3 regions of the Microcoleus sp. AR_TQ3_B6 genome follow, and region 3 is predicted to be linked to each of the others. Evidence: riboswitches for the same ligand, from Rfam matches in the RefSeq annotation. Region 3 holds a riboswitch; each other region holds the start of a gene.
The links. A riboswitch is a leader RNA that binds a small molecule or an ion and turns the genes downstream of it on or off. The one in region 3 is predicted to bind cobalamin.
Positions count from the first base shown of each region.

Region 1: another riboswitch for cobalamin. It lies ahead of QUB56_RS02240 (hypothetical protein); the one in region 3 lies ahead of QUB56_RS21310 (energy-coupling factor ABC transporter permease).
Region 2: another riboswitch for cobalamin. It lies ahead of QUB56_RS34285 (DUF1636 domain-containing protein); the one in region 3 lies ahead of QUB56_RS21310 (energy-coupling factor ABC transporter permease).

Region 1 is NZ_JAUBVJ010000002.1:243,018-245,282, forward strand. Features, by position in the region: gene QUB56_RS02235 (ABC transporter substrate-binding protein) at 1-174, shown strand, start outside; cobalamin riboswitch at 638-782, shown strand; gene QUB56_RS02240 (hypothetical protein) at 940-1,380, shown strand; gene QUB56_RS02245 (methyltransferase domain-containing protein) at 1,400-2,265, shown strand, end outside.
Region 2 is NZ_JAUBVJ010000131.1:7,960-10,224, forward strand. Features, by position in the region: gene cobW (cobalamin biosynthesis protein CobW) at 1-938, opposite strand, end outside; gene QUB56_RS34285 (DUF1636 domain-containing protein) at 1,131-1,541, opposite strand; cobalamin riboswitch at 1,564-1,710, opposite strand; gene QUB56_RS34290 (hypothetical protein) at 1,839-2,265, opposite strand, start outside.
Region 3 is NZ_JAUBVJ010000046.1:61,212-63,476, forward strand. Features, by position in the region: gene QUB56_RS21305 (Uma2 family endonuclease) at 1-665, opposite strand, end outside; cobalamin riboswitch at 899-1,045, shown strand; gene QUB56_RS21310 (energy-coupling factor ABC transporter permease) at 1,107-1,823, shown strand; gene QUB56_RS21315 (energy-coupling factor ABC transporter substrate-binding protein) at 1,830-2,162, shown strand; gene cbiQ (cobalt ECF transporter T component CbiQ) at 2,159-2,265, shown strand, end outside.

The sequences.
Region 1 (2,265 bases), on a different contig from region 3:
CAAAGCACTACGCGGGAAGGATTGCAACAAGCACTCAGAAATGCGAGTTTTTCGACACCGGGATCGAGCGAGGATGTGAAGTTTTTGCCCACGGGCGATCGGGCTGGTAAGCCGATTTTAGTGCAAGTTAAACAAGGTGGAAGCACTGGCTATAACTTTGTTCCTCTGCGGTAAGTTTGTTAAGTGCGATCGGACTCACGCCCAGAGCACCATTCTCAATCAGCCTTTCAGGGGTGGGAGTTCCTGCCCAACCCCTACTCCCCACAAGAAAATTCCCTCTTTGTGGAACAGGCATCTTGCCTGTTTATTAGCACGATTAAAATCTACTTTTCTGTTGAATTAGCAAAATTTTTACTATAAACTAAAATGAGTAGATTAAAGGAGAGCGTTGTGTATAATCGCGCCAGTTGAAACCAAAACCTATACGGCTGAAGAAGATCTAGAAGCTGAAGTCAATTCTCAGGATAGGCATGAATTTCTCAATGGAAAAATTGTTATGATGACGGGCGACCCACCGAATCACAATATAGAATAGAAAAGGAAGTATTGGGCCGACAGGATGCCTAAACCCTACTCCTCATAAGAATTGTTGCAGATGTCGGATCGGTTTTTTGTCAAATATCCCAAATAGTGGTAATATTCCCGTATATCGATCGGCTCTGATGAGGAACAGTCATCAGACGCAAGGGGGAAAGTTCGGTGCGAATCCGGCGCTGTCCCGCAACTGTAATGAGATTATTGCTTCTCTGAGTCAGGATGCCCGCCGATTTGTTTACAATCATGTTTTTCATCTGCGAGGTATGGATGATGGTGAGTTTATTATTTTTTTAATTATTGGATTGGGCTTTTTTTACCGCAGATATTAGCAGATAAACACAGATGAACGCTGATTTAATTCGATCTGTGTTCTGAAGCTTGTCTTATTTTAATGGAAAAGAAATGCGAATTGAAGATAGTGTTTGGCAGGGTAGTTTTGGCTACTGGCAAAATTTGTTTATTCACCAGAATATTTTGCCGATCGGATATACTGCTTGGAATGGCTTTTTGCATCGAGGACGAGGCTTGGTTGTTTGCAAAATCAATACTCCCATTAATGGTTCTGTGAATTGGAGCGTAGATACTATTAAGTACGATCTGCAATTTATTTCCCAATTGCATGCAACTGCTTATTTGCAAGAACTAGAACTAGAGGAAAATACTGTTTCAAATCTGCTCTCTATTATTGCTGGCTACGAGCCAAAGGAAGTTATTATATTTTTGTCGATCGCTAACGGTCAGATTGATATCAATTTGTTGCAAAAGTTGGCAATTTCGACCGTTGAGTGCTATGAACAAGTATGCAAGCGCTGGGAAGAATTTCAACTCTGCCCGAAATCCTAAAACTTACTAAATTTTACGAATGCCGCAGCCAAAATCAATCGAAATTTCTAAGGTGACTCGCTACCAAAATGCAGCGCTTAATTACTATTTGGGCCTGACAGATTCGCCCTACCTTCACTACGGCTATTGGGAAACTCTACCTGTGCCCGCTGAGGAACTAACGATCGCCCGATTGCGCAGCGCTCAGCAAGCTTATACTGTAAAACTGTTGGATGCTATCCCCAAAGGCACTCATACCATACTGGATGTGGGCTGCGGGATTGGCGGGAATGCGGCTTATTTGCTCGATCGAGGTTTTGCAGTGGAAGGACTCGCACCCGATCCGTTTCAACAACAGCGCTTTGTTAAGTGTACGGGCGATTGGGCAATCTTCCACCTCACCAGGTTTGAAGACTTCAAAGCAACCCATTTCTACGATCTTATTCTCTTTAGCGAAAGTAGCCAGTATATGTCGGCTGTTGATATTGCTAGCGGTGCCGCCAAAATCCTCAATCACGGTGGCTACGTGCTGCTTGCCGATATGATGCGCTCTGATGCTAATTATACAGAGGGAATGTTCTCTAATTGTCATGTTGTAACAGAACTTCATGCAGCGTTAAAGCAGGCTGGATTCACTTTAGTAAAAACTGAGGATATTTCCTCCCATATTTTGCCGACTATCGATTTGTATGTCGATACTTTCCGCAGGTATGGACTGAATACGATGATCTATGTTGCAGATTTAATTGCGATCGCAGTTCCGCCAATCCACAAATTCCTGCGCTGGATATTTCGTCGCTGGTTCAAGAAGCTGGTGGTTGAAGGATTGGAGGCGAGCCAACTTTTTGAGCAACATCTCTGTTATGAACTTCAACTTTGGCAGTTGTCAAAATCCGATGAAGGCTG
Region 2 (2,265 bases), on a different contig from region 3:
TCGTAGAAATATTCTATGCGATCGCCCACACCTTGCAAAACCATCCTCATCGGCTTCTTGGGAACCGCCACAAACCCTTTAATCCGATAGATTTCCTGCTGCTGCATCAAGGATTGCAGTTTTTTCACCAAAGCTTCAGGTTCAAATTCGCGATCGGCAATAAAGTAAGTCGAGTTAATATCATCATCATGTTCGTGTTCTTCCTCAGCATCGTGGTGACTCGGGCGAGACTCCAAATCATCCTCAACCGCCGCATTAAATCCCAATAGCACATCGGGGTTAATTTCGCCAGCTTTGCAGGGAACAATTTTCACACTCGGACGCAACTCTTGTTGCAACCAGCTTTGGACTTTCTGGTGAGTTTCAGCATCTACGCGATCGACCTTCGTTAAAAGTACCATATCGGCACAGGCTAACTGGTCTTCAAACAATTCCTCGATCGGAGTTTCGTGATCTAAACTAGAATCAGCCTGCCGCTGTGCCATCAAAGCATCGATATCACCGACAAAAGTACCGCTAGCAACAGCTTCGCAATCGACAACAGCAACAACACCGTCCACAGTAGCACCGGTGCGAATTTCCGGCCAGCGAAAAGCTTGAATTAAAGGTTTAGGAAGTGCCAGGCCCGAAGTCTCAATTAAGATACAATCAATTTTTTCTCTGCGCTTCAACAATTCCTGCATAGTCGGCAAGAATTCCTCTTGAACCGTGCAGCAAAGACAACCATTTGTTAGTTCAACAATATTGCTGCTAACATTTTCTTCTTCGTCGCAAACTTGGCAATCGCGCAGCAGTTCTCCATCAATACCGATTTCGCCAAATTCGTTAACCAGAACAGCAATGCGGCGACCTTGATTATTTTGCAATAAGTGGCGAATTAAGGTAGTTTTGCCGCTACCGAGAAAACCAGTGATGACAGTAACAGGAATTTTGTGCATGGATAATTTTGTGCTTATTTGGTGATATTTCGTTCCCAGGCTCTGCCTGGGAATGCTAATCTAGAGGCTCTGCCTCGCTGGAAGAAAGGAGCGCTTTTAATACGAGGCAGAGCCTCTGCATATGCGTTACCAGGCAGAGCCTGGGAACGAGAAACGAGAAGGTAAAAACTAAAGTCCTTACTACAAACCTATCTAATTTGGCAGTGGAGGAATCTTTGCTAAAACGCCTTTTTTCAGAGCTTGAGGACGCTCAGACCAAGGCAACAAACCGTCCGGTTTAGCATAGTATTGACCCGCGCATTCGAGTACAGCCTCGACGCTTTCCGACTCATTTGCTGGTAAATCGCCAAACAGATAAGTGTACTTTCCAACAGCAGCAAAAGACACCGCACAAGAGTGACTGCAAGCACTCATGCACTCAACCTCTTGAATCTCAAATTTATCGGAAAACTCCCAATCTTTAGCGAGTTGCGACAAATTTTCCATGAATTGTTGACCGCCGCTTTTGCCTTCGCGCTTGCCGTTTTTCCAAACACTAGCGCAAGCAGTGCAAACAAACAGACTGTGCTTTGTGCGTACAGCCGTGTTAATTCCATCCATCATCCGTACCTCGCAGATGCGTTCAAAAGTGAGTTAGATATCGGCGGGCATTCTGACTTGAGAAACCACAACGGTTTCCTTACAGTTGCGGGACAGCGCCGGACTTGCACCGAACTTTCCCCGTTTCCTCTAGCGACTGCTCCCCGCTAGAACCGATCGCGAAATCAAATCCTATCACACTTGCCGCCTTTTTGGAAAAAAGTTAAGTTTGTAGGAGCGATTTTTAATATGTAGCAGTATAAAAGAAACTTTCGTAGTAAGCACTAAAGTCCTTTTTAGGGAACTGGTATTAGCTTTTGGTTACATCCAGATTGCTTGAGCAACTGTACTGCGGATTCGCTTTAAGTTTTCCTCGCCTATATCTTTAAGCTTTAACAAAGACTCGTCGCTAGCTTCTGCTAATTTTGACACAGTGGAGTACCCAGCATTTTTTAGTATATCAATTTTAGGCTTGGTGAGTCCATAAGGATATGCCTTAGATTGCTTGAGTTTGCTAATATCTTCATTTAAGATTAGCATTTCGCCATGCTCAGGTAATTCAGGCAATTGAATTTTAAACAATTCGCTTGTTTTGTGTAATTCTAAAGGCTCATTTCTCTCATTTTGCTCATTTAACCACCTAGTATAAATTTCATTAGTAACCCGAGCTCCCGTAGTTTTTTCCAACAATGTGCATAGATTCAAGCTATATCTTGTTCCTCGTCCTCTCGATTTCATTGCCCGTGAA
Region 3 (2,265 bases):
TGGGCGCGCTGCGATTCCTGTTGGGCGCGCTGCGATTCCTGTTGGGCGCGCTGCGCTGATTCTTTCACCTGTTCTTCAGGAGTCAGATAACGTTTTCCATCGGCATCATACCAATACAACCACTCCCTTGTCACCCCAGAATAATTGCCCCTTTCACAACCAATTCCCAAACCAATTTCTGGCATCCAAACTGGATGTCCTGGCTGTAACTCGTACTTCCCATTGACTAACTTGTGTACTTCCAAACGGGGTTTACGGCGGCGGCGGGAAGAATAAATGACGTAATAAAGTATGCCTAAAGCTTGATATTCCTCCAACTTTGCGGTGTATTCTTTGCGATAAGTTGGGGAAACTACTTCCAGCACAAAAGTCGGCAGAACATTTTCATCCCACAGGACGTAACTAGGACGCAATTCTTCATCATAAAACCTTTCTACACCTAAACTCAAGAAAGCATCGGGTACAATGGCAGGTTTGTCTGGGTGATAATAGATACCCATATCTATGCCAAAAAACCAGTCCATTCGTTCTCCCCAAAGTATGAGCAATATTGCTTTTAGCAACCCTGGTATTAATTCTTGCAGTTCGTTATCCACAGGCGTTTCATCAGAGTCTGGTAGTTCATCGGCTGAGGGCCAGTGCCTCGGGAATTTGTAATCTAACATGGCGACTTTTCTCAAAACTCACTAAGATTATAGCGTTTACTTGTTTTGCGAGAGTTGTTTATCTGGCTACAAACTACTTTATAAATACTAAAAGAAGGTTTATTTAACGAACCGCGAAGGCGCAAAGGACGCGAAGGAAGAGAAAGAATAGAATGAAGAAGATAGATAATCTCGAGTGAGTTAATCTGAATGAATTTTTGTAAAAGATTTGCTGAGATTTACGCGATCGACTAAACTATGTCTAACGAGTCGGTTCTAATGGGGAGCAGCCGTTAGAGGAAAGGGGGAAAGTTCGGTGCAAGTCCGGCGCTGTCCCGCAACTGTAATGAGAGTTTTGTCGCTTTCTGAGTCAGGATGCCCGCCGATGTGTTAATTTACATAGTCTCATCTGCGAGGTTCAGCGTGAAGACCAGAAATCGGAAATTGGTCAGCTTGGGATTGATGGCTGGCTTGAGTTGTTATATTGTCCTGGGCTCGGCAACGCCCGCCGCAGCTATGCACATTTCAGAAGGTTTTTTGCCGGTGCAATGGGCGGCTTTTTGGTGGATGGTGGCGTTGCCTTTTTTTGCATTTGGGTTGCGATCGATTACTCGCATTACAAAAGAACACCCGGAACTTAAACTATTGCTTGCTTTGGCGGGTGCGTTTACTTTTGTGCTTTCTGCTTTAAAAATTCCTTCGGTAACGGGCAGTTGTTCTCACCCGACGGGTACCGGTTTGGGTGCAATTTTGTTCGGCCCCTCGGTGATGGCTGTACTGGGGGCTTTAGTTTTGTTGTTTCAAACGTTACTGTTAGCGCATGGTGGCTTGACAACGCTGGGAGCGAATATGTTTTCGATGGCAATTGTCGGCCCTTTTGCTGCGTATTTTCTCTATCGATTGCTGTTGCGAACTGGTAGCCAGCGGGCAGCAATTTTTTGTGCGGCGGCTTTGGCAGATTTACTGACTTATGTGACGACTTCGATTCAATTAGCATTAGCTTTCCCGGCCGCAAGTGGCGGTTTTATGGCTTCGTTTCTCAAGTTTGCTGGCATCTTTGCTATCACTCAAGTACCCCTGGCTATTAGTGAGGGATTGCTGACTCTATTGGTCTGGAATTGGCTGCATTCTTACGGGAAGCAGGAGTTGGAAACTTTGAAATTATTGAGGCAGGAGTGAGGGGCAGTGAATCAAAAACCTACAAAAAATTACCAATCTACTTCGCTGCAAAATTGGCTGTTGGCTGGCGGTGTGATTGTTCTGGCAGTGTTTCCTCTCGTTTTTGTGCGGGGTAAATACGGTGGTTCCGATGACCAAGCTAAGAAAGCAATTACGGAAATTCAACCGGGTTATAAACCTTGGTTTAATCATTTGTTTGAGCCGGCTAGCAGCGAAATTTCAAGTCTATTGTTTGCGTCTCAAGCGGCGATGGGGGCTGGCGTAGTTGGGTACGTCATTGGGTTGTATAAAGGCCGATCGCAATCTCGGCAGCAGTCTGATAATAAATCGTCGGAATGAACCATCAGATTGATAGTCTGGCTTATACAAATCGCTTGCGGGGGTTGCCGCCATCTCACAAGTTATCCTTTGCGATCGCCCTTTTAATTCTGTCTCTAGTTTC